4 regions of the Streptomyces sp. 840.1 genome follow, and region 1 is predicted to be linked to each of the others. Evidence: riboswitches for the same ligand, from Rfam matches in the RefSeq annotation. Region 1 holds a riboswitch; each other region holds the start of a gene.
The links. Region 1 has a riboswitch for cobalamin ahead of metE (5-methyltetrahydropteroyltriglutamate--homocysteine S-methyltransferase). Riboswitches for the same ligand answer to the same signal wherever they lie in the genome.

Region 1 (7,242 bases):
AGCGCGCCCACCCGGCGGCCGATCTCGTCCGCGCACTGTCCGGCGAGCCGCCTCCCGCCGGGGGTCAGGGTGACGAGGACGGCGCGGCCGTCGTACGGGGAGGGTGTGCGCTCGACCAGGCCGCGCTTCTCCGCGCGGCCGACCAGACCGGTCATCGAGGACTTGTCCAGGCCGAGGTGGCGTCCGAGCTCGACCATGCCCGCCCGCCGGTCGCGCAGGATGCCGAGCAGCCGGATCTGGATGACCGACAGCTCGTGCTCCGCGCCGGCGGCGGAGACGATGCGGTGGATCAGGAAGGACAGCTGCACCAGCGCGTCCACCGTGTTCAGGGGCCCGTCGTCGGCAAGGCCGGACGGGTCGGATTCGAGGGTCATGGGCCCAGCCTATTTGACGTAGTACGCGGCACAAACTATTTTCAGATTTAGTACGTGTCGCAAACCAAATGTTCGCGGCAGTCCCCTCGGAACGGGAGAATCCCATGCACGCCGCAGTCGTACGGTCCTTCGGCTCGCCGCCCCGGTTCGAGAGCTTCCCGACTCCCCGCGCCAACGGGGAACACGAGGTCCTGGTCGACGTCCTGGCCGCCGGCCTGCACCCCCGGGTCCGCTCGGCGGCGAACGGCAGCCACTACACCTCCGACGGCACGCTGCCCCTGATTCCCGGCTTCGACGCGGTCGGCCGCACCGAGGAGGGCGAACTGCTCTACTTCGTCGCCACGGACACGGCCCCGGGCACCATGGCGGAGAAGGCGGTGGCCGACCGCCGCCGGGCCATCGCCCTGCCGCCCGGGACGGACCCGGCCGACGTGGCCGCGGCCATGAACCCCGGCATGTCCTCGTGGGTGGCGCTGCGCTCGCGCATCTCCTTCCGGCCCGGCAGTTCCGTGCTCGTCCTCGGCGCCACGGGCAACGCCGGACAGCTGGCCGTCCAGATCGCCGGGCACCTGGGGGCCGGCCGGGTGATCGGCGCGGGCCGGGCCCCCGAACGGCTGAGGCTGCTGGAAGCCATCGGAGCCGACGAGACGGTGAGCCTGACCGGCGACGACGAGACCGTGGCCGAGCGGCTCGGGCAGGCGGCAGCGGACGTCGACGTGGTCATCGACTACCTCTGGGGCCACGTCACCCAGCAGGCCATGCCCGCACTGCTGACGGCCCGTGCCGACCGCGCGAAGCCGCTGACCTGGATCCAGATCGGTTCCATGGCCGGGCAGCACATCGACCTGCCCTCGTCCCTGCTGCGCGCGGCGAACCTGAACGTCATCGGCAGCGGCCAGGGCTCGGTGACCACCGACGGTATCGTCGCCGAGCTGCCGTCCCTGGCCGAGCGGATCGTTTCCGGAGCCCTGGCCGTGGACCCGCTGCTCATCCCGCTGAGCCAGGTGGAGGAGGCGTGGAACACGCAGACCTCCCCCGGCCAGCGCATTGTCCTGACGCCCTGACGTGCCGCCGCGGATGCCAGGACGACACGGTACGAACGTTGCATAATTCAGCACCGGAAGCTCACGACACCCACCACGAAGGAGTCCCCGTGGCTTTGACCCGTGAAGAGCGCGAGCAGTTTCTGGCGGAGCCGCACGTCGCGGCACTGGCCGTGCACGCCACCGAGCCGGACCGGTCACCGCTGACGGTCCCGATCTGGTACCAGTACCGGCCGGGCGGCGACATCTGGATCATGACGGGGCTCAACTCCCGCAAGGGCAAGGCGATCGCGGAGGCGGGCCGGTTCTGCCTGATGGTCGACCGCGTCTCACCGACCGTGCGCTACGTCTCGGTCGAGGGTCCCGTCGTCTCGACCGTCCCGGCCACCCGCGAACAGCTGGTCGAGATGTCGTCGCGCTACCTCCCCGCAGAGAAGGTCGAGGGTTACGTCGACTTCGCCTGGAAGGAGCACGGCGAGCAGGTGGCCGTCCACATGAGGCCGCAGCGCTGGCTCGGCACGGACCTCGGAGCGGTCTGAGAAGAGCGGGCCCGCCGGGCCGCACGCTCCGGGCCCGGCGCCCGCACCGCGTTCGCCGCCCCTGCCGACGGCCCCCGTACCGGGCCGGGGCTCAGCCGGACGGTTCGTCGGGCACGGGGTGCTCGGGATGAGGGTGATGACCGGCGTGCGGAGCGCCTCGTCGGCCGGTGCCCGCCTCGTCGGTATCGGGGATCTCCAGGTCGGGCCGCTCGCCGGCCGTCCGCCGCTTGGCACCGCCGACCACGTCCAGGGGGTCCTCGTCGGCCCTGGCCTGCTGATCGGGCGGGTCGCGGGGTATCGGGGCCGCGCTGCTCCCCTGGTCTTTCGGGTGACCGTCGTTCACGGTGTGCTCACTTCCTCCCGTAGGCGTCCACCGGTGCGGGTACCCGGGTGACCGGCGACGATGCATGGCAGCCTCGGCACCGGACGTCTTCGGCCAGCGCCCGGACCCGGCGACGCACGGCCCGCTCCGGGTGGGCACTCCATTCGTCCCACAGGAGCGGGCATCACGCTCACCGAGGACGCGGGAGCGGGAAGCGGAGCGGCCGTTCTCCGCGCGGTCGCGAGCCCTCCGGCGCCGCCGGGCAGCGGCGGGCGGAACCCGGACCGCAATGGCGGGCCCGCAGGTTCCTGGTGGACCCTTCCGAACCCTCCTCAACCGCGTTGCTCAGGTGCTGATTTGCAGCATCACGAAGGACGGTACGGAGCACGGCACGGGCCATCCACGGAAGGGCAGCACATGGGCGCGGACGTCGCGGCCGGCATGCTGATCACGTGGGCGGCGGGCAAGGCCAGGCGGGCGCTCGTCGCGACCTTCTTCGGCATACGGGCGATGATCCCGCCTTCCGGCAGCGGCGAAGAGGCACCGGGCCCCTCCGCGCTGGCCGGCACCTGGAAGGCCTCCGGGTCCGCCGACCCCATGGTCTTCGGCCAGGACGGCACCTGCTCGGGCTTCTGCTGCGACATCGGCGCCCCGCTCGACATCGGCGGCCCGATGACCGGCTCCATCTCCAGCACCACGGGACGAGGACGGCCGCTACGCGTTCGTCGTGACGCAGAGCCCGAACACGGCGACCTACCGGGTCGACTCCGCAACGATGCCCGCGCCGTCGTCCAGTCGTCCACGGGACAGAAGACCTACGAGATGAGCCGCTTCTGACGACCGGCTCCCGGGGACGGAGCGCCTGTGCGCACCACCCGGTGACAGACGTTCCGCAATGTGAACGGCTTGGCCCGGGGCGCCGGACGACGGACTAGTGTGGTCCGTGCAGCTGGTTCGCCCTGTCCGCCAGACAGGCGCGTCGCAAGAGGGAACCCGGTGGAATTCCGGGACTGCCCCGCAGCGGTGAGTGGGAACGACCGCCGTCATACGCACTGGGTCCGGTTGGATCTGGGAAGCGACGGCCAGTAGGTGTCCGCCTCGGCGGATGTGCCCGCGAGTCCGAAGACCTGCCCGTTGCCCGCACGCGAACCCTCGCGTGCGGCTGTTCCGGTGACCTCGTGGGCGGGTCGGCGTATATATCGGACAGCACACACGGCACATCGCCGGTGCGCTTCGTCCGGTTCGTCATCCCTTCGCGTCCGCGTCCCGTCCCCGGGATGTTCAGGAGTCATCTCGCGAAGGAGATTTCCGTGACAGCCAAGCCCGCAGCCGCGGCAGCACGAGCCACCGTGTACGGCTACCCCCGCCAGGGCCCGGACCGGGAACTGAAGAAGGCCGTCGAGGGCTACTGGAAGGGCCGTGTCGCCGCCGGCGCCCTCCGGGAGACCGCGGCCGGCCTGCGCCGCGCCAACTGGACGCGGCTGGCTGACGCCGGCGTCCACGAGGTGCCCACCGGCGACTTCTCGTACTACGACCACGTCCTGGACACCAGCGTCATGGTCGGCGCGATCCCCGAGCGCCACCGAGCGGCCGTCGATGCCGACGCGCTGGGCGGCTACTTCGCGATGGCCCGCGGCACCCAGGACGTGGCGCCGCTGGAAATGACCAAGTGGTTCGACACCAACTACCACTACCTCGTCCCCGAACTCGGCCCGGACACCGTGTTCAGCGCCGATTCCGCCAAGCAGGTAACGGAGTTGGGGGAGGCCATCGCGCTCGGCCTCACCGCCCGGCCGGTGCTCGTCGGCCCCGTCACCTATCTCCTGCTGGCCAAGCCGGCCCCTGGGGTGCCGGACGGCTTCGAGCCGCTCACCCTGCTCGACCGGCTGCTTCCGGTCTACGCGGAGGTACTCGCCGATCTGCGTGCCGCCGGCGCGGAGTGGGTGCAACTGGACGAACCCGCGCTCGTCCAGGACCGCTCCCCCGCCGAGCTGAACGCGGTGGCCCGCGCCTGCCGTGAGCTCGGCAGCCTCACCGACCGCCCCAAGCTGCTCGTCGCCTCCTACTTCGACCGGCTCGGTGAGGCCCTGCCCGTTCTGGCTAAGGCCCCGGTGGAGGGTCTGGCCCTGGACTTCACCGGCGCGGCGGCCGCCAACCTCGGCGACCTCGCCGCCGCGGGCGGACTGCCGGGCAAGCGGCTCGTCGCCGGCGTCGTCAACGGCCGCAATATCTGGATCAACGACTACGAGAAGTCCCTCTCCACCCTCGCCACCCTCCTGGGCCTGGCCGACAGTGTCGACGTGGCCGCGTCCTGCTCCCTGCTGCACGTCCCGCTCGACACGGCGCCCGAGAAGGACATCGACCCCCGGATCCTGCGCTGGCTCGCCTTCGCCGGGCAGAAGACCGCCGAGGTCGTCACGCTGGCCAGGGCACTGACCCGGGGCACCGGGGCCGTCACCACCGAGATCGCCGCCAACCGCGCCGCCCTCGCCTCCCGCCGGGACTCCCCCATCACCCGTGACCCCGCCGTACGGGCCAGGACCGCGGCCGTCACCGACGCGGACGGGCGGCGCTCCCAGCCGTACGCTGAGCGGACCGCCGCCCAGCGCGCCCACCTCGGGCTGCCCCTGCTGCCCACGACGACCATCGGCTCCTTCCCGCAGACGGACGAACTGCGCACCGCACGGGCCGATCTGCGCGCCGGCCGCATCGACACCGCCGGCTACGAGGAGCGGATCAGGGCCGAGATCCGGGAGGTCATCTCCTTCCAGGAGAAGACCGGCATCGACGTCCTGGTGCACGGCGAGCCCGAACGCAACGACATGGTGCAGTACTTCGCCGAACAGCTCACCGGCTACCTCGCCACCCGGCACGGCTGGGTCCAGTCCTACGGCACCCGCTACGTCCGCCCACCGGTCCTGGCGGGCGACATCTCCCGCCCCGAGCCGATGACGGTGCGCTGGACGACGTACGCCCAGTCCCTCACCGCCCGCCCCGTCAAGGGCATGCTCACCGGCCCGGTCACCATGCTCGCCTGGTCCTTCGTCCGCGACGACCAGCCACTCGCCGACACCGCCAGGCAGGTCGCCCTCGCCCTGCGCGACGAGGTCAACGACCTCGAAGCGGGCGGCACTTCGGTTATCCAGGTGGACGAACCCGCGCTGCGCGAGACCCTGCCGCTGCGGACGGCGGACCGCGCCGCCTACCTGGACTGGGCGACCGAGTCGTTCCGGCTCACCACCGGCGGGGCGCGGCCGGACACCCAGATCCACACCCACATGTGCTACGCCGAGTTCGGCGACATCGTCCAGGCGATCGACGACCTCGACGCCGATGTCATCAGCCTGGAGGCCGCCCGCTCCCACATGCAGATCGCCCGGGAACTGGCCCGACACGGCTACCCCCGCGAGGCCGGGCCCGGCGTCTACGACATCCACTCACCCCGCATCCCCAGCACCGACGAGGCCGCCGCCCTGCTCCGCACGGGACTTGAGGCCATCCCCGCCGAACGGCTGTGGGTCAACCCCGACTGCGGCCTGAAGACCCGAGGCTGGACCGAGACCAGGGCCTCCCTGGAGAACCTCGTCACCGCGGCCCGGACCGTCCGGGACGAACTTCCCGCCACCTGACCGGGAAGCGATGAGAGGGCCGGGGCACCCGCAGGGTGAGCGCCGGCGGGCGCCCCGGCCCGCCACCCGTTCCCTGGCCGCTCCGCCCCCTCGTCGTCAACTCATCACGCAACGAACCCCGTTCGGGTGGCACGCGATCTGTTGAGGGAATCGCGCGTAGGTCTGGGCAGCCTCCCGGCGAAAGATCCTGAAGGGAAAGCCGTCGAAGGGGAAGTCTTGGAAGTGTCACCCGAGTACGGGCGCACCATCAGCGAGGGTCCGACCCCGGCGGACGCCGCCGGTGCGCCCGCCCTGCCCTACCCGAGCGGCTGGTCCGCGCTGGCGTTCTCCCGCGAACTGCGGCCCGGTACCGTACTGACCCGGCCGCTGGCGGGCCAGGACGTGGTGCTGTACCGGCTGGGCAGCGGGGAGCTACGGGCCGTCCATCCGTACTGTCCCCACCTCGGTGCCCATCTCGGGCTGGCGAAGGTCGACGGGGACGAGCTCACGTGTCCCTTCCACTTCTTCGCGTTCGGCCCGGACGGCACATGTGTGCGCACGGGGTACGGCACGCCGCCGCCGCGGTCCGCGCTGACGCAACTGCCCGTGCACGAGGTCAACGGCGCCGTCTTCGTCTGGCGGCACCACGACGGCCGCGCTCCGGACTGGACGGTCCCCCGCTGGCACGAGATCGGCCACCGGCCCGCGCGCACGGCCGCCTGGGAGCTGGCCGGAAACGTCCAGGAGGTCATCGAGAACTCGGTGGACCTCGGGCACTTCGCCACCCTGCACGGCTGGGCCAGGGCCGAGATCGGCGGGCCGGTGGTGTACGAGGACGCCGCGTTCCACGTGTCCATGCGGGCCCACGAGACGGCACCGCTGGTGGGCAGCTTCACGGTCGACGTCGAGGTGGACGGATACGGGCTCGGCTGCCTGCACGCCGATGTGTACACGCCGCGTTTCGGGCTGCGGATGTGCACGATGGTGATGCCGACGGCGATCGGCCCCAACCGGATGCAGTTCCGGCAGTTGAACCGGATCGCCTTCACCGAACCGGGCCGGCTGCCGCCTCCGCTCGCGCGAGCGGTCAGCCGCGCCGCCGCCCGGCTCCTGGACCGCGCCATCTTCCGGTCGAGTTGCGAGTTCACGGCGGCCGACTTCCCGATCTGGCACCACAAGCAGTACCAGCAGCCGCCCCGGCTGGCCTCGGGCGACGGACCGATCGGCCCGTTCCGGCGCTGGGCCCGGCGGTTCTACCCCCCGCCGCCCGGCAACGGGCCTGTGCCACGGCCCGTCCGCGGCGAGGAGGAGGACACGGCCGTGCTCTCCTGACCCCGGCCCCGGGGACGGTGCACC
Region 2 (7,242 bases), on a different contig from region 1:
GGGTGCGTGCCAGTTGGCGCGGTGGCAGTGACCAGGCGTCTTCGCCGTCGACGCGGACCGTTCCGGCTGCCGGCCGCAGTATCCGGTAGACGGCGCGCAGCAGGCTGGACTTGCCGCTGCCGTTCGGTCCGACGAGGCCGATCGTCTCCCCGGGGCGGGCCGTGAGCGTGACGTCGTGGACCAGCCGCCGTGCCCCGGCCGTGAGCGTGACGCCCTCGACGCGCAGTTCGGCCGCCGTCATGCCGTGCCTCCCGCGTTCTTACGGGCGTCGCGTCGCATCAGCCACAGGAAGAAGGGCCCCCCGCACAGGGCGGTGAGGACCCCGACCGGCATCTCCTGCGGTGCCGCTACGGTCCGTGCCGCGATGTCCGCCAGGACCAGGAAGGACGCACCCCCGAGCGCGGCGGCGGGCAGCACCCGCCGGTGGTCGCCGCCGACGAGGAGCCGCACGGTGTGCGGCAGCATCAGTCCGACGAAACCGATCGGTCCGGCCGAGGCCACCAGCACCCCGGTGACCAGCGAGACGAGCACGAACATCCGGGCCCGGAACCGGGCGACGTCCAGGCCCATGGTGGCGGCGGCCTCCTCGCCGGCGAGCAGCAGGTTCAGGTTCGGGGACTGCACCATGAGGACGGCGATGCCGAGCAGCAGCGCCAGGCCCGGCAGCCACAGCGAACCCCAGGACACGCCGCCCAGGCCGCCCAGCGTCCAGGCGAGGACGGTGCGTGCCTCGTTGCCGTTGTCCGTCGTCAGGAGCATCAGGTTCAACAGCGCGCTGAGCACTGACGCCACCGCGACCCCGGCCAGGATGAGCCGCAGCGAGGTGATGCGGCCGCCGGTACGGGCGGCGGCGTAGACGAGCACGAGTGCGCCCAGTGCCCCGGCGAACGCGGCCGCCGACAGGGACACCGTCCCGAAGAAGCTCACCCCGAACACGATCACCGAGACCGCGCCGAGCGAGGCGCCGGAGGACACTCCGAGGAGGTACGGCTCGGCGAGCGGATTGCGCACCAGAGCCTGCAACGCCGTGCCGACGACGGCGAGACCCGCGCCGGTGACCGCGCCGAGCAGGACGCGGGGCCCGCGCACGTCGAGGACGATCGTCTCCCGCGCTCGGCTCCAGGTGGGTTCCGTCCAGTCGGCGCCGAGCGCGTGCGTGACGATGCCCCACACCTGGCCGGGCGGCACGTGCACCGAGCCGAAAGCGAGTCCCGCGGTCAAGCAGGCGGCCAGGAGCACGGTGAGCCCGACCAGGGTGAGCGCGAACGCGGCCCGGCGGCGCGGCTTCACCAGGGCGGTGTTCTCGGCGTCCGTGGTGGACGCGGTCACTTGAAGCTGTCCGGGTGCAGTCCGCGCGCCAGGTCGCCCACCGCGTCCGCCGAGCGGACGCCGACGAGGGTGTCGGTCAGCGGCAGCACCACGAAACGCCTGTTCTTGATCGCGGGCACATCGGCGAGGGCCGGCTGGGAGAGCAGGAACTTCTTCTTCTGCGCGACGCCGGTGCCCGCGTAGTCGTAGATGGCGATGACGTCGGGCTTGCGGTCGACGACCTGCTCCCAGGAGACGTCGCCGAACACGTCGTCCAGGTCGGAGAAGACGTTCCTGCCGCCTGCCAGTCTGATCAGTTCGTTGCCCAGGCCCTTGCCACCGGCCGTGAAGGCGGACTTGTCGCCGCTGTCGTAGACGAACACGGAGACGTCACGCGCGTCCTTCACGGCCTCGCTCGCCTTGCGGGCGCGGGTGCGCAGCTCGGAGACGAGGGTGGAGGCGCGGTCCGAGACGCCGAAGATCTTGCCGATCGTGCGTATCTCGGTGTACGTGTCCTCCATGGTCACCCCCTTCTCTCCGGCGCAGTTCTCCCGGTTGAGGTAGGTGTCGATGCCCGCGTCCTGGAACGCCTTGCGCGAGCGGCCCTCCTTCTCCGCGAACGCGCTGGCGTAGCCGCCGTAGACGAAGTCGGGATCGGTGTCGAGGGCCTTCTCGAACGACGGCGCCCCCTTCGACAGCTGCGGGATCGACGCGAAGTCCTTGCGCAGAGCGGGCAGGACCGCCGAGTCCGGGTACGACGTACCGGCCATCCGGTCCTTGAGCCCCAGCGAGAGCATCACTTCGGTCGGATGCTGGTGGATGGTCACCGCACGGGACGGCGGCTCGGTGTACGTCGTCCTGACACCACAGTTGTCGATGGTGACGGGGAAGCCCTTCGCCGCCGAGGCGCTCGCCTCCGGGGGGCCGGCGGTGGCGCCGGACGAGCCGCAGCCCGACGTCAGCGCAATCGCCGACAGCACGGTGAGGGCTGCGGTGAGGCGCACGAGCCCGCGGCCGCGTGGGGCTGCGTACACCGCAGGCGAGGGGGAGAGCGAGAAAAGGGGACGGCTGTGACCGTCGTGCATGGGAAGCCTCCTGCGGAGTCCGCGCTCCTCGGATCGGGCCCGCGGCAGGTCAGTGACCTGACTTCCGCACACGCCCCGTGGGACATGCGCGGTCACAGTGGCGGGACCGCGCCGGACTCGCACCGGCTTCCTGGCTCCTGCTGCGGCATTGACCTGGTGATCGTACGTAATGACCGGGTGAACGAGGAAACCGGTCCGTTCCTGGGGAGAGGTTCCTGGAAGACCGCGCGAGCGAGTACCGAGTACGGAACAGCGCGCGATCATCGCCATCGCCACGACATCGGGGCAGGTGATCTCCATCAATTGACCCCTTTTGACCCTTCAAGCCGTGAAGGCGATACGGTGCGCCGACATCTTCTTCATCGTCGGCAAGGGACCCCACGAAGCGAAGCGGCCTGCCCGACCGGTGCCACCAGATGATCGGGGAGCACGCGCGGGGTCCGTACCGCGTGGTGAAGGTCGAAGACCCCGGCCGTGACCGGCGCCCAAGGGACCGCTCCGATTACACGGCGGCCGTGCAGGACCGGGGGGGGCTTGCCCCCGGGCACGTAGGTGGGGACCTGCGGACCGCCGGCTCCCTCTGCGCCTGGCACGTCTGCTGCCGGAGTCGACACAGGATTCAACCGTGAAACCGGGTGCACGCTGAACTCCATGACTCGCGGGGAGAGGAACTGCTACTGACGAGCTCGTGCATGGTTGGCGGTGAGACGTCGAGCTCTGGATAGTCGATCATGGTTGCGTGGTGACGAACGTGACGCGTACCGCGATCATCAGCAACCGGAGGATCACGGGGCTTTCGGCCGCTGTGGTCGCTGAACTCGTTTCAGAGGTTGGGCCGTTGTGGCACGAATGTCACCAAGCCAGGCTCGTGCACCTTCGCCACGGGGTCACTCATGGTGTGCTGGCCTGCTGGTTCGGCGTGGACCGCTCGTCTGTCCCCCGGGCCATCGGCGAAGTGCGGCCCCTGCTCGCCGAGCGGGGATGCACTATCAGCCCCGGCGTGCGGCTGCGATCCCTGGCCGAGGTCGTTGACCATCTCGGCACGACCGGGAAGACCGGCATCATCGACGGCACTCGGATTCGTGTCCGCCGCCCGGCCGTTGGCAGCAAGAACCGGGACCGGTTCATCTCCGGCAAGAACAAGCAGATCGCCGTGAAGGTCATGGTGTTCACCGACGGGGACGGGCGGCTGCTGTTCTGTAGCCTGACCAGACCCGGGAGTTGCGCGGACATCACCCACACCCGAGAGTGAGGGCTGGTCAAGTTCCTGGCCGACGGGTCAACGGTCGAGATCCTGGCGGATGGCGGCTACCAAGGACTCGGAGCACAGACCGGCGGACGCGTCGTGACACCACCGCACCCCGGCCCACTGCCCCAGCAGCAAACCGCAGGCCGAATCCTGGCTCGGCAGATGTAAGCACCGAGACGCCGCCCTGGCCTTCGATGTCCCACTGCTAACCGTGCACGAGCTCATTAGCTCCGGCATTGAGGGGCCAGCCGACGGGCGGCTGGCCCCTCAACCCGGGATGAAGGGTCGGGTGTTACTCGGTCAGACGGCCAGGTGCTCCAGGATGTCGACCAGTTTCGCGGGCTGGAGCACGAACCCGGTGTGGCTGGTGTTCATCGTGTGTACGTCGTACGGATTGTCAGGGGTCAGCGCGTCGCATTCGGCGATCAGACGGTCCTGCATGGCCACGGGGATCGTCCGGTCGTCGGCCAGACGGATGTACGTGCGTGCGATGGTGCCCCAGGTGGCGGCGTCACCTCGCGCGTCGGCCGTCATCACCGCCAGCGATTCGTCCGGCTGGAGGATGTTGAGGAAGGCACGGAACTGTTCATCGGTGCCGTCCGCCATTATGGCCGCCTTGAGCAGGGCGAGCAGAACAGGGTCGGACGTACGGTAGTTGGCCCGGCCGGCACCCAATTCGGCGGGATCGCCGACGTTCAGTGCTGCCAGCGGTGCCAGCAGGTTCTCGCTGAACTCGGGCTCCTGCATGTACTCGATGGGGTTCGCGCGCTGTACGCACGACCACGCGGAGACGTAGACGAGCCGGTTCACCAGGTCGGGGACGGTGTTGCCCACCCCGGTGATAGTGGTCCCGCCGAGGCTGGCGCCGACGAGGACCACCGGCCCGTGCTCGGCCACCTGCCGGACGACGTCGACGACCATGTCGACGTTGTCTTCCAGGGTGACCGCAGCAAGGGTCGACGGCACGGCCGCCCACGCTTCGAGGTCCTGCGGCGCCTGGTAGGCGGCCGGATACTGTGCGTCGAATCCGTGGCCCGGAAGGTCGACGGCGAAGCTCCGATGGCCACGCAGCGCCAGTTCGCGCTGGACGGGAGCCCAGAGCAGCGAACTGGAGCACGAGCCGTGCACGAGCACGAACGTCGTATCCGCCTCGCGGGCCTGCCGTGGGCGCAGAGAGGTGCTGGGAACAGAAGTCATACGGGTCAGTCCTATGTCCGATGTGCGCTACGGCAGGCATGGCCGAGGGGCTGATGCCGCCGAAGCTGAGTGAGAAACGGACGCGCCTGTGATCAGGCGCATCCGGTTCAGTGGCCGTGCACACCCGTGCCGAGGGCAGCGGCAACCACCGCGTGCCGACCAGTGGCAGCACGCGTAGGGATGCGCTCACCGCAAAGGGGCGCGCGTCGCCTTGGGGTCGATCGGCACCCGCAGGGCAGTGGACTCCGTGAGACCGCGGTGGTCTCCTGCGGGTTGCGCGACTGGTCCCGGTCGCGGAGCAACTAAGGCGACAGGCGGTTCTCAGACGGTCCGGAGACGGACGTAAATGTAGGACATGACAAGCACCCTAACCGATGTTCGATCATTGGCGAGGGCATTAATTTGGCAGCCTCGGTGACGATCCAACTCCGCCGCTGCGTTGGGAAGTGGCTCCGAGATCGTCACAGTCGGCCTGACGTCCACGCGGTCATTGAGGGTGGGGCAGCTCGCTGGGGGCTTGATGAGACACGTGTGGGAGACGCCAGGGCGGTGAAGACCCGCTCCCAGACGTCCGGTCCGCGAGCAACGGCTCGGTCCGCGAGCATGGTGCATCAATTAACGGCATACTCGGGCCGACGACCGACTGATCCAAACGAAACGTCTAAGGGCTGTTCCTGGGCTGCTTACGCGTGTGCCCCCTCGGACCTGTTGACCGAGAGGGCACACGCGTTGCGGCGAGGCTACTGCTCGACCTTGAGTTCCAGTTCGCAGTCGAGGATCTGCGTGAATTCTTCATTTCCCTGACGGTACTCGAACCGGCAGCGCTTGATGTTTTTCTCGGGTGGTGAGGTGATGTGAAGTTTGGCCTGGAAGAACATTTCGCTTTCCTTCTTGGCCGGGACCTTCACCGGCGAGACCGCGTAGTTCTTCAGGCGGGCGAAGTCGGGTGTGTCGGATTCCCCTTCGAGCGCCAGCAGGGGTAACCCATCGGTGTCCTGCAGGTTGTAAGCGGCGTAGCTGACCACCTTGAGTCCCTTGGGGGAGTCGACGACACTCGCTCCGGTGATCTCGATGGGCCGGCTACTCACATTGCGGGGCACGGGGAGTGCGAAGTACCACGTCTGCCCAGTCTTCGCGTGGGTGTTGCCGACCGTGCCGCTCGACTGTGTTCCTTCCGTGTCCAGCGCCTTGCCCTGGCTCTGCGAGTCGGAGCAGCCGGCGAGGAGGAGAAGGATCAGCAGCGCCGCACCTTCAGTACGAGTAGAAGACGCCCGGCTTGCCCGAAAGAATGTCATTCTTTCCCCAGATGTAGTGCTTGGAGTTCTTCCTGTCACCGGCGAGGATGCGCTGCCTGGTCCGTGGGCCGCACGATATGGGACTAGGTGTCCTGTCCGTTGACGAGGTGGGGATCGAAGCCGGTCGGCAGGTCCCCGGTCGCGTTCCGCCACTTGGTGAGGTAGTCCGACACATTGGTCTGGCACGTCGACAAAGCGAAAGTCCTGGCGGATTCCGCCGTGGACTGCGGAGCCGCGATCGCGCCCGCAGTCAAGGTCCGCCATGTGAAGGATCTTCAGTGGCGCAACGACGGGTAGGCCTGTTCGTGCCGAGTCGGCTGTTCGAAATGAATGAGGGAACTCATGGAAAATATTCTGACACTGGCGGCGGCTGGGCAGGGCAGGAAAGAGTTGCCCCCCTGGGGGATTGCGGTCTTCCTGGTGATAGTGGCCATGGTGGGGGTTTTCCTTCTCTTCAGATTCAAGAAGCGCCGGTAATGAGGAGTCCGGCATCGTCTTCTGTCGCGTAACTCACTGACGGGAAACACGGGAAGGAGTAGACCTCGTCGACGGCTGGGTGAAACGCCGAGACCGTTGCCATGGGGCGGAGGGCGGAACCGCTCCGGTTCGTCAAAAGCTCGTAACGCGATCATGGTCGATTCTTCTTGAGGCACCTCCAGCAGATGAGGGCAAGAGCCCCGATCTCGGTGACAAGGTCCTACGGCTCCGCCCCGAACCGCGACGCGCTGTTCTGCGTTGCGCACGCGCAGTGATCCCGCCCGGCACCTCCTGCAAGGATCGTCCCAACGGCTCGAGGGCCTGGGCAGGGTCCGCTGTGCATGTCTCTTCGATTCGCAGATGATCGAGAAGTTCTACCGCCCGGCCCGCTCTGCGAGAATGAGCCGTATGAGCGTGCGTAGGAGGAACCGGGTGCGGGTGTCAGGCCGCCCAGGCGCACCGGTGGTGGTGCTGGCGCACGGCTTCGGGTGCGACCAGAACATGTGGCGCCTGGTCGCGCCGACTCTGGAGCGGGACTTCACGGTGGTGGTCTTCGACCACGTGGGCGCCGGCCGGTCCGATCTGGAGGCATGGAACAGGGACCGGTACTCCAGCCTGGACGGGTATGCCG
Region 3 (7,242 bases), on a different contig from region 1:
TGCGCGCCCACGGACCGAGTCTGGCCCCGGCCACCGCCTGCGCGTCGGGCGCGACCGCCATCGCCCTCGCCCGCGACCTGCTGACGAGCGGTCAGTGCGATGTGGTGGTGGCGGGCGGCGCGGAGTCCGTGGTGACCCCCCTGGTGGTGACCGCGTTCGCGGGGATGGGGGCGCTCTCGGTGCGCACCGGTGACCCGGCGGCCGCGTCGAGGCCGTTCGCCGAGGACCGCGACGGCTTCGTCCTGGGCGAGGGCGCGGCCGTGCTCGTGCTGGAACGGGCCGCGGACGTACGGGCCCGCGGCGGGCGGGCGCGCGCGGTGCTGGCCGGCGCCGGAGCGGCCACGGACGCCCACCACCCCACCGCACCCGACCCGGACGGCGGGGGCGCTCAGCGCGCGGTCGAGGGGGCACTGGAACAGGCGGGCTGGACCGCCTGCGAGGTGGACCACATCAACGCCCACGGCACCTCCACCCCGCTCAACGACGCCATGGAGGGCGCGCTGATCGCCCGGGTCTTCCCGCACCGCCCCTCGGTGACCGCGCCCAAGGGCGTCATCGGGCACACCCTCGCGGCGGGCGGTGCGATCGAGGCGGTGGCCACCGTACTGACCCTGGAACACGGCCTCGTCCCGCCGATCGCCAACCTCGACGCCCCGCCGGCGGACTCCGGACTCGACTGCGTGACCAAGGAACCCCGCAGACAGCGCGTCGAGCGGGCGCTCAGCCACTCCTTCGGATTCGGCGGCCACAACGTGGCCCTCGCCTTCCAGCGGGCCCCGGCACCCCGCTGAACAGGAAGTAAAGAGCCGCGATTGCCAGAATTCGGGTGTCCTGGCCGATTCTTGATCGTTCCTGTCGTATGACCACAACGATCGACGGCCCCGTGCTGACCGCCGGCCCGGAGCGGACCACGGACCGGCTCACCTCGGTGCTCCTGGGCACCGACGCCCGCCGGGAGCACGGCTTCTGGCAGCGGCTCATCGCCACCGACCCGTTCCGCCGGCCCGCCGGGCCCCTGCCCGGCCCCACCCCCGACGAACGGCTCGCCCTCGCCCACGCACGGCTGCGCACCCTCAACAGCACGCTGGACAGCGGCGCCAGGCTGGCGGCCGACCCGCGCGCCCTGGCCGCGCTGCACGAATGGCTCGCCCCGGTGGACACCTCGCTCGCCACCGTCGCGGGAATCCACTACAACCTCTTCCTCGGCAGCCTCCTGGACCACGACGACGACCGCTCCCGCGACCTGTCGGACTTCCTCGCGATGCGGCGCATCGGAACGTTTCTCTGTACGGAGGTGGCGCACGGCAACGACGCCGCCGCGGTCGAGACCACGGCCACCTACGACCCCGCCCGGGACGGATTCGTGCTGCATACCCCGCACTTGGGCGCGCAGAAGTTCATGCCCAACACCAGCCCGGCCGGCGGCCCCAAGAGCGGACTCGTCGCCGCCCGACTGCTCGTGGGGGGCACCGACCAGGGGGTCTTCCTGCTGCTGGTGCCGCTCACCGACTCCTCGCACGCCATGCCCGGGGTGCGGATCCGCAGGCTTCCGGCCCGGATGGGCAGCCCCGTCGACCACTGCCTGACCTCTTTCGACCAGGTGTTCGTGGGGCGCGAGGCGCTGCTCGGCGGCCGGCAGGGACGGGTCGACGACGACGGAGTGTTCCGCAGCGGCACCGCCGGCCGCAGACGCCGGTTCCTCGCCTCCATCGGCCGCGTCACCACGGGCCGCATCTGCATGAGCGCGAGCGCGATCGGCTCCGCCCGCGCCACGCTCGCCATCGCGGTCCGCTACTCCGGCCACCGGTACGTCTCCGGGGGCCGCGCGCTGCCGCCGCTGCCGGTGATCGCCCACCGCAGCCACCACGGCCCGCTCGCCGAGGCCATGGCCACCGTCTTCGCGATGAGCCTGCTGCACCGACGGGCCCTGGACCGCTGGGAGGCGGCGGCGCACGGACCGGAGCCGGAGCGCGAGGCGGCCGGGCGGCTGGTCGACGTCGCCAAGGGCTGGATCACCTGGCAGGCCCGGTCCGTGATCGTCGAATGCCGGGAACGGTGCGGCGCCCAGGGCCTGCTGGAGAACAACGGCATGAGCGAACTCGTCACCGCGGTGGAGGGTGCCATCACCGCCGAGGGCGACAACATGGCCATCCACGCCAAGGCCGCGTCCGAGATGGTCATCTCCGCGATGCCCGACGCCCCGGAGGCCTGGGGCACCGCGGCCGCGGGCCCGCAGCCCGGCGACCTGGACGACCTCCGCTTCCTCGGCCGGCTCCTGGCCCACGTGGAGCGGATCCAGTTCGCCCGTTCCCGCGTCCGCATGGCACGGGCCCCGCACGGCGGTCCGCTGCGGCGGTGGAACGAGGGGTCCGGGCCCGCGCTGCGCGGAGTCGAGGCGCATGCCTGCCGGCAGGCGGCCGAGGCGTACGCGGACGCGGTCGACGGCCTGCCCGAGGGGCCCGCCCGCGAGCGGCTGACCGAGCTGGCCCTGCTGTTCGCGCTGCGCCTGGTCCAGCATTACAGCGGGGACCTGCTCGTCGCCGGCCACCTCACGGCCGGCCAGGTCGAGGACCTGACGGAGCGCACCGAGCGACTCGTCACCGCGGTGGCGGCCCACCTGCCCGAGCTCGCCGACTCCTTCGCGCTGCCGGAGGAGGTGCTCGCCGACTGGCCCATCGCCGGAGCCCGCTACGCCGAGGCGTACGACGACCCGGGGGCTTCCTGGCACAAGGCCGGGTCCCCGGCACCCGCCGGGGCCGGGCGGTGAGGGGCGCGGCGGAGCGGGCGGCTGGACAGGGCGTGCGGCGCGCGGCCGACGCGGTACAGGGCGTCGGCGTCGGTGTCGTACTGCTGGCCTTCTGGGGCACCGCGGCCGTGCTCTCGCGCTGGTGCACGGGGGCGGGGACGCCCGCAGGCGAATCGGTTCGCCGCAAGGCGTAACTGGAGGGACGCTGCTCAGTTACTCCGGCGTCGGGGTGGTGCGAGGAACCGCCCCGGGACACCCCCGCCGGACGGGCATGATGGAGAGGAAGACCATGAGCGCGATTCACCCCACGATCACCGAGGTACTCAGCCGTACCTTCAGGGTGCCTGTGGCCGAGATTCTCCCCGAATCCACGATGGACAGCCTGGACATGGACTCCCTGGCAGTCGCCGAGTTCGCCGTCGTCATCAGGGAGGCCGTCGGCGTCGAGCTCGACCCGGGCACGCTGCACCGGGACACCAGCCTCGCCGGGCTCACGGAGTACCTCCGCGCCGCGGCCCGCGACGAGGCGCCGGTGAGCACGGCCCGATGAAGATGCCGGCCATCGCTGTCACCGGACTGGGAATGATCACCCCGGTCGGCAACGACACCGAGTCCACCTGGGACGGGGTGTGCGCCGGGGTCAGCCCGGCCCGCACCGTCCCCGAGCTCGCGGGATGCGCGATCGACTTCGCCTGCACGGTCGACGGCATCGACCTGGACGCCGCGATCGGCCGCCGTACCGCCTTCCGCATGGGCAGGTACACCAAGTTCGCGGTACTGGCCGCGCGGGAGGCGGTCTGCGACGCGGGACTCGACCCGGGCGGCTGGGACGGCAGCCGGGTCGCGGTCGTCGTCGGCACCAGCAGCGGCGGGTCCGCCGGCCTCACCGATCAGGCCCTGGTGCTGGAGCGGCGCGGGCCCGAGGCGACCTCGCCGTCCGGGATCCTGCTCACCATCCCGAACATGCCCGCGGCGGAGATCGCGATCGAGATGAGCGCGACGGGCCCCAGCCTGGCGCCCTGTACCGCCTGCTCGTCCGGGATCACCGCACTGTCCGTGGCCCGGGACCTGCTCGTCACCGGACAGTGCGACCTGGCGATCGCGGGAGCCACCGAATCGACCCTCTTCCCGATCGCCATGACGGGATTCGCCAGATCCGGCGCGGCCGCCCTCGCGGACCGGGACCTGTCCCGGCTCAGCCGGCCCTTCGCGGCCGACCGGGCCGGGCTCGTCATGGGGGAGGGCGCCGCCGTCATGGTGCTGGAGCGCGCGGCCGACGCCGAGGCACGGGGCGCCGAGCCACGCGCGCTGCTCGCGGGCACCGGCGCCACCACCGACGCCCACCACCCCACCAGCCCGCACCCCGACGGCCGCATCGCCCAGGCGGCCGTCGAGGCCGCGCTGCGCGACGCGGGCTGGCAGGCCGGGGACGTCGAGCACATCAACGCGCACGGCACGGCGACCCCGCGCAACGACGCGGCCGAAGCCGCCCTGATCGGCCGGGTCTTCCCGCACCGGCCGCCCGTCACCGCGCCCAAGGGCGTGCTCGGCCACTGCATGGGAGCGGCCGGAGCGATCGAGGCGGGGCTGACGATCCTGACGCTCCAGCGCGGGATCGTCCCGCCGGTCGCCAACCTGGACGCGCCCGCGCCCGGGTTCGACATCGACTGCGTGACCAAGCGGCCACGGGCGCTGCCCGTGCGGCGGGCCCTCAGCCACTCCTTCGGGTTCGGCGGGCACAACGCCGTGGCCGCACTCCTGCGGCCCTGAGGACGCGGCGGGCGGACCGGGCCGGGCGGGCCCGGTCCGCCCGCGGCACCTTCGCTGAGCTGCGCGGACCCGCGTGGTAGCGTGCCTGGGCCAGTCGAACTCCACGTAGGGGTCAGGGAATCCGGTGCGAATCCGGAACTGACGCGCAGCGGTGAGGGGGACGGGCGGGGCCAGCAGCCACTGGGAGACCTACGGGTCCCCGGGAAGGCGCCCCGACCGTACGAACCCGAGTCCGAAGACCTGCTGGCACCCGCGGTCCGGCACCGGTTCGCGGAACTCCGTACACCGGGCCCCGCGCATGGGCCCAGAGACGCCGAGGTACTTCGTGCCGCTCATAGCCGGCCATGCCCGCTCCGCCGCCCTGCTCACGGCCGGAACACTCCTGCTGACCGCCTGCGGAACAGGCGGTGACAGCTCCGCCGACGGGCCCGCCGGGGCCGACGGCTATCCGGTGACCCTGAAGAACTGCGGGCACACCGTCACCGTGCGAGCGGCCCCGCGCCGCGCCGTCCCGGTCGACCAGGGCTCCACCGAGATCCTGCTCTCGCTCGGCCTCGCCGGCCGGCTCGCCGCCACCGCCACCTGGACCGACCCGGTGATGAAGGGCCTGGAGAAGGCCAACGCCGGCATCCCCCGGATCTCCGAGAACCGCCCCTCGTCCGAGAAGGTCCTCGACCAGGAGCCCGACTTCGTCAGCGCGTCCTTCGAGTCGACGCTCGCCAAGGGCGGCGTCGCCCCCCGGGAACAGTTCGAGGAACTGGGCGTCCCCACCTACGTCTCGCCCGCCGACTGCACCGCCAAGGACAACAGCAAGGACGGCGACGGAGTCAGGACCGGAGCACTGACCATGGACAGCGTCTACCGCGAAGTACGCGACATGGCCAAGGTGTTCGGTGTCCCGGAGCGCGGCGAGAAGCTCGTCGCGGAGCTGACCGCCCGGGTACGGAAGGCGACCGACGGCATCGACGCCTCCGGCGCCACCCTGATGTACTGGTTCGCCAACTCCGAGTCCCCGTACCTGGCCGGCTGTTGCGGGGCGCCCGGCGTCATCACCCGGGAGCTGGGCGCGAAGAACGTCTTCGACGACACGCATGAGGAATGGCCGCAGATCAACTGGGAGACGGTCGCCGACCGCAACCCGGACGTGCTGGTCATCGGTGACCTGACCCGCAAGTCGCAGACCGCCGAGAGCGCCTCGCGGAAGATCGCGTTCCTGGAGTCCAATCCCGCAACGAAGAACATGGACGCCGTACGGCACAAGCGCTACGTGCTGCTCAGCGGACAGGCCATGAACCCGTCGATCCGCACGGTCGAGGGCGTGGAGCGGGTCGCCGCCGGGCTGCGCACCTTCGGGCTCGCGGGGTGACGGACACCGAACGTGCCACGCGGGCGACCGGACACGGGCCCTTCGCCGCCGGTGAGCGCGGACATGGCGGTGTCCGGGGCATCGGCGGGGGACTCCTGTGGGCCGGCGGCCTGCTGCTCCTGGTCCTGTCCGTCGCCGTGGCCGTCACCATCGGCCCGGCCCGGATCTCCGTCGGAGACGTCCGGGACACGGTGGCGGCCCACCTGGGGCTCGGGGATTCGCCGCTCAGCCCGATCCGGGACGGCATCATCTGGAACCTGCGCATGCCGAGGACCCTGCTCGCCGCCGTCTGCGGCGCCGGGCTCGCGGTCTGCGGCACCGTCATGCAGTCGCTCCTGCGCAACCCGCTCGCGGACCCGTTCGTCCTCGGCGTCTCCTCCGGGGCGTCGACCGGCGCGGTCGTGGTCGTCGTCCTCGGGGTCGGCGGGGGAGCGGTGTCCCTGTCGGCCGGCGCGTTCATCGGGGCACTCTGCTCCTTCGCGCTGGTCCTCCTGCTGAGCCACACCCTCGGCGGCAGCACCGACCGGGTGGTCCTGTCGGGGGTCGCGGCCATGCAACTGTTCTCCGCGCTGACCTCCTTCGTCGTGATGACCGCCGCCGACGCCGAGCAGACCCGCGGGGTGCTGTTCTGGCTGCTCGGCTCGCTCGGCGGCGTCGGCTGGAGCGATGTGTGGACCTGCTCCGCCGTGCTGGCCGTGACCCTCGTGATCTGCCTGGGCCACGCCCGTACGCTCGACGCCTTCGCCTTCGGGCAGGACGCGGCCGCCACCCTCGGCGTCCACGTCGGGCGCACCCGGATCGTGCTGCTCTGCGCGACCGCGCTGCTGACCGCCGCCCTTGTCAGCTCGGCCGGCGCCATCGGCTTCGTCGGCCTGGTGCTGCCGCACGCGGCCCGCGCGCTCGCCGGCTCCGGGCACCGCAGACTGCTGCCCGTCACCGCGCTCGCCGGGGCCGTGTTCCTGGTCTGGGTGGACACCCTCGCGCGCACCGTCCTCGATCCGCAGGAGGTTCCGGTGGGCGTCGTCACCGCCCTGATCGGGGTGCCCGCCTTCGTACTCGTCCTCTACCGCACCCGGCGGGCCGCGTGAGCGCGCCCGGCCGCGGGCTGCGGGCCGACCGGGTCAGCCGCGAGGCGGGCGGCCGCCTCATCCTGGACGGGGTCTCGCTGACCCCGCCGCCCGGTGCCACCGTCGGCCTCATCGGCCCGAACGGCTCGGGGAAGTCGACCCTGCTGCGGATACTGGCCGGGGTCCTCGCGCCGGACGCGGGCACGGTCACCCTCGACGACGACCCGCTGGCCCGGATCGGCCGCCGCACGGTCGCCCGGCGGGTCGCCGTGGTCGACCAGCACTCGCTCACC
Region 4 (7,242 bases), on a different contig from region 1:
GCCGTCGGGACACGCCGGGTCGGGCGATGCCGGGTCGCAGGAGAAACGGCACCCCGGGACGACGGCCACCTCCGGCATCAGCGCGGCCAGCGCGCGCACGGCGGTGGACTTGGCGGTGCCCTTCTCGCCCCGCACCAGCACCCCGCCGACGGCCGGCGAGACGGCGTTGAGCAGCAGGCCGAGCCGGAGATCGTCCTGCCCGACGATGGCGGTGAAGGGGTACGGCGTACTCACAGGGCCTCCTTGGTGGCGGCGGATTCCAGCGGTTGCGACGGGCGTCCGGGCCCCGGTGGCGGCTGCGGGGCGGGGACCGGTGTGCGGGGCCCCGTCACGTCCGGGCTCCCGGGGGCCGGGGGCGCTCCCGGCGGGACGAAGGGGAGTCCGGCGGGTGCGCCCGACTCGATGAGCCGCCACAGCGCGTCGGTGTCGGCGTGTTCCTCGATGAGGTCACCGAGGCGGTCGAGCTGCTCCTCGCGCAGTGCGGCGAAGCAGGTGCCGGGGGCGGGGACGAAGCGGCGCCCCGCGGCCCGCGCGACCTCGGTCAGGAAGCGGCGGCGGAACGCGTCGCTCTCCAGCGAGCCGTGCCAGTGCGTGCCCCACACCGCGCCGGACCGGCAGCCGTCCAGGCGTCGGCCCCGCGCGTCGGTGAGGAACGGCTCGCCGCCCCGCACGTCCGCGACGCCGTGGTGGATCTCGTACCCCTCGACGGGGGCGCCGAGCGCCTCGCCGACCGGCCGGGCGAGGGTCTTCTCGCGTTCGAACCGCACGCGTACGGGGAGCAGGCCGAGCGCGTCGACCTGCCCGGCGCGCGACTCCACCTCGTCCTCGATGTGCTCGCCGAGGATCTGGTAGCCGCCGCAGATGCCGAGGACCGGGCGGCCCTCGGCGGCGCGCCGCAGCAGCGCGTCGGCAAGGCCGCGCTCGCGCAGCCAGGCCAGCGCCTTCACCGTGCCCCGGGTGCCGGGCACGATGACGAGATCGGCGTCGGACAGCTCCTCGGGCCGGTCCACGAACCGCACGACGACGCCGGGTTCGGCGGCCAGCGCGTCGACGTCGGTGAAGTTCGACATCAGGGGCACCGCGCACACGGCGACGCGCAGGACGTCCTCGCCGTGCGGAGGCGCGACGACGGACTCGCGCACGGTGCCGCGCAGCGAGACCCGCAGCCCGTCCTCCTCGTCGATGCCGAGGCCGTGGGCGAACGGCAGTACCCCGTACGTCGGCCGCCCGGTGAGACCGAGCAGCATGTCCAGGCCAGGCTCCAGCAGTGACACGTCACCCCGGAACTTGTTGACCAGGTAACCGGCGATCAGTTCCTGGTCCTCGGCGGCCAGCAGCGCCGTCGTACCGAAGAACGAGGCGAAGACCCCGCCCCGGTCGATGTCCCCGACGACCACCACCGGGAAGCGGGCCGCCCGTGCGATGCCCATGTTCACGATGTCGGTGCGCCGCAGGTTGATCTCGGCCGGACTGCCCGCCCCCTCGCAGATCACCGCGTCATATGTGGACCGGAGCTGCTCCAGGCAGTCCACGACGGTGGACAGCAACTGCTCCTGCCTGCCGCCGTGGTAGCCGCGGGCGCTCATCTCACCGACCGCGCGCCCCATCAGGACGACCTGGCTGGAGCGGTCGCTGCCCGGCTTGAGCAGTACCGGGTTCATCAGCGCGGTCGGCTCCACCCGGGCGGCCTGGGCCTGCATGGCCTGGGCCCGGCCGATCTCGGCGCCCTCGCGGGTGACGAAGGAGTTGAGGGACATGTTCTGCGCCTTGAACGGCGCGACCTTCACCCCCTGGCGCACCAGCCAGCGGCAGATGCCCGCCGTGACGACGCTCTTGCCCGCGTCCGATGTGGTCCCGGCGACCAGCAGTCCGCCGCTCATGTCGGTCTCCGTCCTGAGGTGCGCGCACTCGGGGCAGGCGTGCCCGGACCGCGCGTCGAGGTGATCCGCCGTGCCGCGGCGCCCGCGCCCAGCCGGGCCGCCACGCTCACACCGAGGGCCAGCACGCCGATCCGGCGCGAGAGCCGTACGGCGCGTTCGATGTCCTTCGTCCCCACCGCCCGGCCGGCAGCGCCGTTGAGTACGGGGCGGTGCTCGACCCGGCCGCCGTAGGCGAGGGTGCCGCCGAGCCGTACGCCCAGCGCGCCCGCGAACGAGGCCTCCACGGGGCCCGCGTTGGGGCTCGGATGCCGGTGGGCATCCGCCCGCCAGGCCCGCAGCGCACCCCGGGGCCGCCCCCCGGCGGCGACCGCGAGCAGCGCGGTCAGCCGGGCGCCGGGCCAGCCCACGAGGTCGTCGAGGCGGGCCGAGGCCCAGCCGTAACGCAGGTGGCGGGGCGACCTGTGCCCGACCATCGCGTCCAGGGTGTTGGCGGCCCGGAAGCCGACGAGCCCGGGGACCCCGCCCAGCGCGCCCCACACCAGGGCGCCGACCACGGCGTCGGAGGTGTTCTCGGCGACGGACTCCACCACGGCGCGGGCGATCTGCGGTCCGTCCAGGGACTGCGGATCGCGGCCGCACAGGTGGGGCAGCCGCTCGCGGGCCAGTTCGAGGTCGCCGGCGGCCAGCGCGCCGCCGATGGACCGGGCCTCGCGCCCCAGCGACGTACCGCCGACGACGGCCCAGGTGGCGGCGGCGGTCAGGGCCACGGACGCGGCGGGACGGCGGCGCAGCGCACGGGCGGCCAGTGCCGCGCCGCCGGCGGCGCCTCCGGCGCAGACCAGGGTGTGCAGCGCGCCCCACCCGCGGTGGTCGCGCCACAGACGGCGTTCGACGCCTGCCGCGGCCCGCCCGAAGGCGGCGACCGGATGCCCCCGGCGGGGGTCACCGAGCAGCAGGTCACCGATCAGACCGGCCGTGGCGCCGTACGCGAAGATGCGATCGGCACGCACGGATCAGCCGGCCGTCGCGCCTCGGACGCCCTTGGTGGGGGCAGTTGGCGGCGGGGGAGACACGGATACGGACGCACGGCGGCCGGGCATGGCGATATGTCCTCACTCAGGGTCCGCGCCCTGGTTCGACGTGATCGGCGACCAGAGTCTCCTGGCTCCCGGATCCGCAGTTCCCCCGGTCTTCCAGTCCACTCGGCGTGGACCGTGACTTCCGGTGGTGGGGGACTGCTCCCCGGTGACAGTGGCGGGACCGCGCCGGATTCGCACCGGCTTCCTCTGCTGTCGCCGTAATGGCTCCGGCAGTCCACCACGCTCCGCGAACGCCAGTCAACCTACCGTTGACCTGCGGCGGTGCAGTGTGCTGAGACCCACATCGGGCCGGCCGCACGCGAGGTGCGGCCGGCCCGATGCGGCGGATGGTTCAGGTGCGGTGGTTCAGGTGCGGTGGGTCATGGACTGCGGTTCAGGCGACGATCAGGTAGATGCCGTAGGCCACCGCCGCCGCGCACAGCCCGAAGCAGGCGTACGCGCCCGCGCGGGCCAGCATCAGGGACCCGCCGGCCTGCCCGCCCGGCGCGGCCGGTCCGGGCTGCCGGGAGAGGCCGACGATGCCCAGGGTGAAGAGGCCCACCAGGGCGACGGTGGCGACGAGAGAGACGCCGAAGACGGTGCCGAGGGCTGCCCAGTCGATGTTCATGGAGGATCTTCCTTACACCGTGGCAGGTCGTGCCGGGTCGGCGGCTACGGGTCCGGCCGGGGCCGGGATGGTGGTCTTGAGGTCCTGCTGGGCCTGGGCCGCGGTGGGCGGCGGGCTGACGGCCGCGATGGCGGTGGTGACGATCCCGGCGGGTTCGGCGTGCCCGCCGGCCGAGACGCCGTCCTGGCCGCCGGGCGCGACGTCGTCCTGGCCGACCGGCTTGCGGCGGGACAGGACCCAGATCGCTCCGGAGCCCGCGACCAGCAGCACGGCGACGAGCACGACGCCCCAGGTGCCCTGCTTGGTGAGGAACTCCGCCCCCGCGCCGACCAGGCCGGCGGCGGGCAGTGTCAGACCCCAGGCGACGAACATCCGGGTGGCGGTGGACCAGCGGACCACACCGCCCCGCCGGCCGAGGCCGGCGCCCATCACCGCCCCCGAGCAGGACTGGGTGGTGGAGAGGGAGAAGCCGAGGTGCGAGGAGGCCAGGATGACCGTGGCCGCACTGGTCTGGGCGGCGAAGCCCTGCGGCGGCTTGAGCTCGGTGAGGCCGCTGCCCATGGTGCGGATGATGCGCCAGCCGCCCAGGTAGGTGCCGAGCGCGATGGCCAGACCGGCGCTGACGATGACCCAGACCGGCGGGTTCGCACCGGGGGAGAGCACTCCGCCGGTGACCAGGGCCAGCGTGATGATGCCCATGGTCTTCTGCGCGTCATTGGTGCCGTGGGCGAGCGAGACCAGCCCGGCGGAGGCGATCTGCCCGGCCCGGTAGCCCTTGGCGGTCGCCTTCTCCTGGGCGTCGTTACGGATCTTCCCGCCGATCCGGTACGTCAGCCTGGTGGCCAGCAGTGCGGCCAGACCGGCGACGAACGGGGCGGCGACCGCGGGGAGCAGCACCTTGGTGACGACGGTGCCGCCGTCGACCGAGGACCAGCCCGCGGACATCACCGCGGCGCCGATCAGACCGCCGAAGAGGGCGTGCGAGGAGCTGGACGGCAGTCCGACCAGCCAGGTCAGCAGATTCCACAGGATGGCGCCGACGAGCGCCGCGAAGATGACCTCGGTTCTGAGGCCGTTCTCGTTGATGATCCCGCCGGAGATCGTCTTGGCGACCTCCACCGACAGGAACGCGCCGACCAGGTTGAGAACGGCGGACATCGCCACCGCTGTCTTGGGTTTGAGTGCGCCGGTCGAGATGGTGGTCGCCATCGCGTTGGCGGTGTCGTGGAAACCGTTCGTGAAATCGAACACTAGAGCTGTCACGATCACAATCGCGAGCAGCAGCGTGATGTGTTCCATTTACCCAGGCAATCGTTCGACGTCAGTGGCACGTGGAACGTAGGCAACCTGAGTGAACGGAAGATGAACTGAACGGGGCGTCGCGGTGACTCCAATCGGAGTGACGATGCCCCGTTTGGCCGTGCTCCGACAGGGCGGGGCGGGCGCCGGCCGGTGTGGGCCCGGAATCCGGGTCCGGCAGGCCTCCGGAAACGGGGCAGAAACATGGACCGCTCATCAGTGGAAAGGATCTTCGTATGAGCGATGGGCGGCAGGGTCCGGTCGAACAGGCCGTGGGCGCAGAACACACCGCAGGCACCGGACGGGCCGGGGACGCCCGGCCGTCCGGGGACATCGGGCGGGCCTGGGGCGCGGTCGTCGCCACCGCCCGCCGGACGGCGGCCGACGGACTGGTCGTCGGCACCTCGGGCAACGTGTCGGTGCGGGTGGGCGGCACCGTCCTGGTCACCCCGAGCGGCGTGCCGTACGACCGGCTCCGCCCCCAGGACGCGGTCGGCGTCGATCTGGAGGGCAACCAGATCCTCGGCGAGCTGGCCCCGACCAGCGAACTCCCGCTCCATCTCGCTCTCTACCGGAACACCACGGCGGCCGCCGTCGTGCACACCCACGCGGTGCACGCCACGGCCGTCTCCACGCTCGTCGCCGAGGTCCCGCCGATCCACTACGCGGCCGCGCTGCTGGGGGGTCCCGTCCGGGTCGCCCCATACGCCCGGTACGGCACCGACGAACTCGCCGCGAACATGCTGGCCGCCCTGCGGGACCGCACCGGCTGCCTGCTCGGCAACCACGGGACCGTCACCTACGGAGCCACCCTCGACGAGGCGTACGACCGCACCGCCCAGCTCGAATGGCTGTGCCGCCTCTGGCTCGCCGCGAGCGCCGTCCCCGGCCGCTCCCCGGCCCTGCTCACCCCGGACCAGCTGAGCGACGTCCGGGAGGCGCTGAAGGGCTACGGGCAGCCGGGCTGAGGCCGCCGGGGCGGGCGGCCGCCACCGGACGGCCCCCGCCCGCTGGCCGAGTGCGCGGGCGCCCAGGAGACTGAGGGCGTGCGCCCGGTTACAGCGACGGCAGCAGTCGTCACCTCCCTCATCGGCGCCGGTGCGGCAGCGGTCGCGGCCGGCCGGTACGCCGGCGACGCCGCCCTCGGGGCGCCGCCCGGCCGTCCGTTCCCCGCCGACCGCAGACTCACCGTGCACGCGACGGCGGCGGGACAGGTCACCCTGACCCGTTCCTTCGCCGCGCTGCGCCCCGGCACCTACGGGCTGGTCGGTGACGACGTCCACGCCGTCGTCGGCCCGGTCATCGACCGGGCCCACCAGGCCGCCGACACCGTCGTGCGCCGCCTGGAGCGCGTCAGCCACGGCACCCTGCGCCCCGGGGCCAAGGTCCGCCTCACACCCGAGGTCTACAGCGGCGACCCCACCGCGGCCCTCGGCCTCGAACACCGCGAGGTCGAGATCACCGGTGAACTCGGCGCCCTGCCCGCCTGGTTCGTGCCCGGCGCCCGCGACACCTGGGTCATCGCCGCGCACGGCATCGGCACCACCCGGGAACACCCCCTGAACCTGCTCCCCTTCCTGAACGGACAGCAGCTGCCGGTGCTCGACCTGGCCTACCGGGGCGACGCCGGAGCACCGCGCTCCCCGGACGGGCTCAGCCACCTCGGGGAGTCCGAATGGCGCGACCTGGACGCGGCCATCCGCTTCGCGGTCCGCTACGGCGCCGAGAAGGTCGTGCTGCACGGCTGGTCGACCGGCGCCTCGATGGCGCTCCACGCCTCCGCCAACTCCGCGCTCCGGGACCGGATCTGCGGCCTCGTCCTCGACTCCCCGGTCATGGACTGGGCCACCACCCTGCGCGCCCTGGCCGCCGCCCGGGGGGTGCCGTCCGCCCTGCTCCCGCTCGCCGTCCGGGCCGCACAGGGACAGACCGGGCTGAGCGGCGCCCGGCTCCTGGAAACCTCACTGCCCCGGACCCTGCACGTCCCCACCCTGATCTTCCACGGCCCCGACGACACCCTGGCACCCTGGCAGCCCTCCAGGGTGCTCGCCGCCCGGCGCCCCGACCTGGTCGCCCTGCACCCCGTGGCGCAGGCTCCGCATGCGGCGATGTGGAATGCCGACCCGGCCTACTACGAGGAGACGCTGCGACGCTTCCTCACGCCCCTGATGTGAGCTGATGTGCCGCTTCGGCCCGTTGGTACCGGACGGTGCGCACGCTTCGGGACACCGGTGATCCGGGTTCCGTTTGGGCTTTCGGGCTGTCAGAGGCAAGACTGCTCCCCGTGACGTCCCGTACCCCGCGCGACTCCAGGCTGCGACTTGTCCGCCCGCGACCCCTCGCCACCGCTCACAAG

Region 2: it holds a riboswitch for cobalamin, as region 1 does, so the genes downstream of both, EDD93_RS24220 (ABC transporter substrate-binding protein) here and metE (5-methyltetrahydropteroyltriglutamate--homocysteine S-methyltransferase) in region 1, are expected to answer to the same signal.
Region 3: it holds a riboswitch for cobalamin, as region 1 does, so the genes downstream of both, EDD93_RS31300 (ABC transporter substrate-binding protein) here and metE (5-methyltetrahydropteroyltriglutamate--homocysteine S-methyltransferase) in region 1, are expected to answer to the same signal.
Region 4: it holds a riboswitch for cobalamin, as region 1 does, so the genes downstream of both, EDD93_RS22305 (cobalamin biosynthesis protein) here and metE (5-methyltetrahydropteroyltriglutamate--homocysteine S-methyltransferase) in region 1, are expected to answer to the same signal.

Annotation. Positions count from the first base shown of each region.
Region 1 covers NZ_RJUU01000003.1:430,328-437,569, forward strand. The annotation lists gene EDD93_RS34380 (MarR family winged helix-turn-helix transcriptional regulator) at 1-374, opposite strand, end outside; gene EDD93_RS34385 (zinc-binding alcohol dehydrogenase family protein) at 479-1,438, shown strand; gene EDD93_RS34390 (pyridoxamine 5'-phosphate oxidase family protein) at 1,528-1,956, shown strand; gene EDD93_RS34395 (hypothetical protein) at 2,048-2,299, opposite strand; gene EDD93_RS34400 (hypothetical protein) at 2,696-3,115, shown strand; cobalamin riboswitch at 3,212-3,428, shown strand; gene metE (5-methyltetrahydropteroyltriglutamate--homocysteine S-methyltransferase) at 3,589-5,907, shown strand; gene EDD93_RS34410 (Rieske 2Fe-2S domain-containing protein) at 6,124-7,218, shown strand.
Region 2 covers NZ_RJUU01000001.1:5,284,209-5,291,450, forward strand. The annotation lists gene EDD93_RS24210 (ABC transporter ATP-binding protein) at 1-241, opposite strand, end outside; gene EDD93_RS24215 (iron ABC transporter permease) at 238-1,329, opposite strand; gene EDD93_RS24220 (ABC transporter substrate-binding protein) at 1,326-2,393, opposite strand; cobalamin riboswitch at 2,423-2,565, opposite strand; gene EDD93_RS24230 (transposase) at 3,133-3,645, shown strand; gene EDD93_RS24235 (alpha/beta fold hydrolase) at 3,943-4,839, opposite strand; gene EDD93_RS39445 (hypothetical protein) at 5,580-6,134, opposite strand; gene EDD93_RS24245 (alpha/beta fold hydrolase) at 7,020-7,242, shown strand, end outside.
Region 3 covers NZ_RJUU01000002.1:1,168,494-1,175,735, forward strand. The annotation lists gene EDD93_RS31280 (beta-ketoacyl synthase) at 1-791, shown strand, start outside; gene EDD93_RS31285 (acyl-CoA dehydrogenase) at 860-2,767, shown strand; gene EDD93_RS39755 (hypothetical protein) at 2,800-2,940, shown strand; gene EDD93_RS31290 (acyl carrier protein) at 3,036-3,296, shown strand; gene EDD93_RS31295 (beta-ketoacyl synthase) at 3,293-4,516, shown strand; cobalamin riboswitch at 4,591-4,779, shown strand; gene EDD93_RS31300 (ABC transporter substrate-binding protein) at 4,815-5,882, shown strand; gene EDD93_RS31305 (iron ABC transporter permease) at 5,879-6,970, shown strand; gene EDD93_RS31310 (ABC transporter ATP-binding protein) at 6,967-7,242, shown strand, end outside.
Region 4 covers NZ_RJUU01000001.1:4,880,664-4,887,905, forward strand. The annotation lists gene EDD93_RS22295 (putative cobaltochelatase) at 1-234, opposite strand, end outside; gene EDD93_RS22300 (cobyric acid synthase) at 231-1,880, opposite strand; gene EDD93_RS22305 (cobalamin biosynthesis protein) at 1,877-2,890, opposite strand; cobalamin riboswitch at 3,035-3,168, opposite strand; gene EDD93_RS22310 (hypothetical protein) at 3,354-3,587, opposite strand; gene EDD93_RS22315 (inorganic phosphate transporter) at 3,600-4,886, opposite strand; gene EDD93_RS22320 (class II aldolase/adducin family protein) at 5,123-5,854, shown strand; gene EDD93_RS22325 (alpha/beta hydrolase) at 5,933-7,060, shown strand.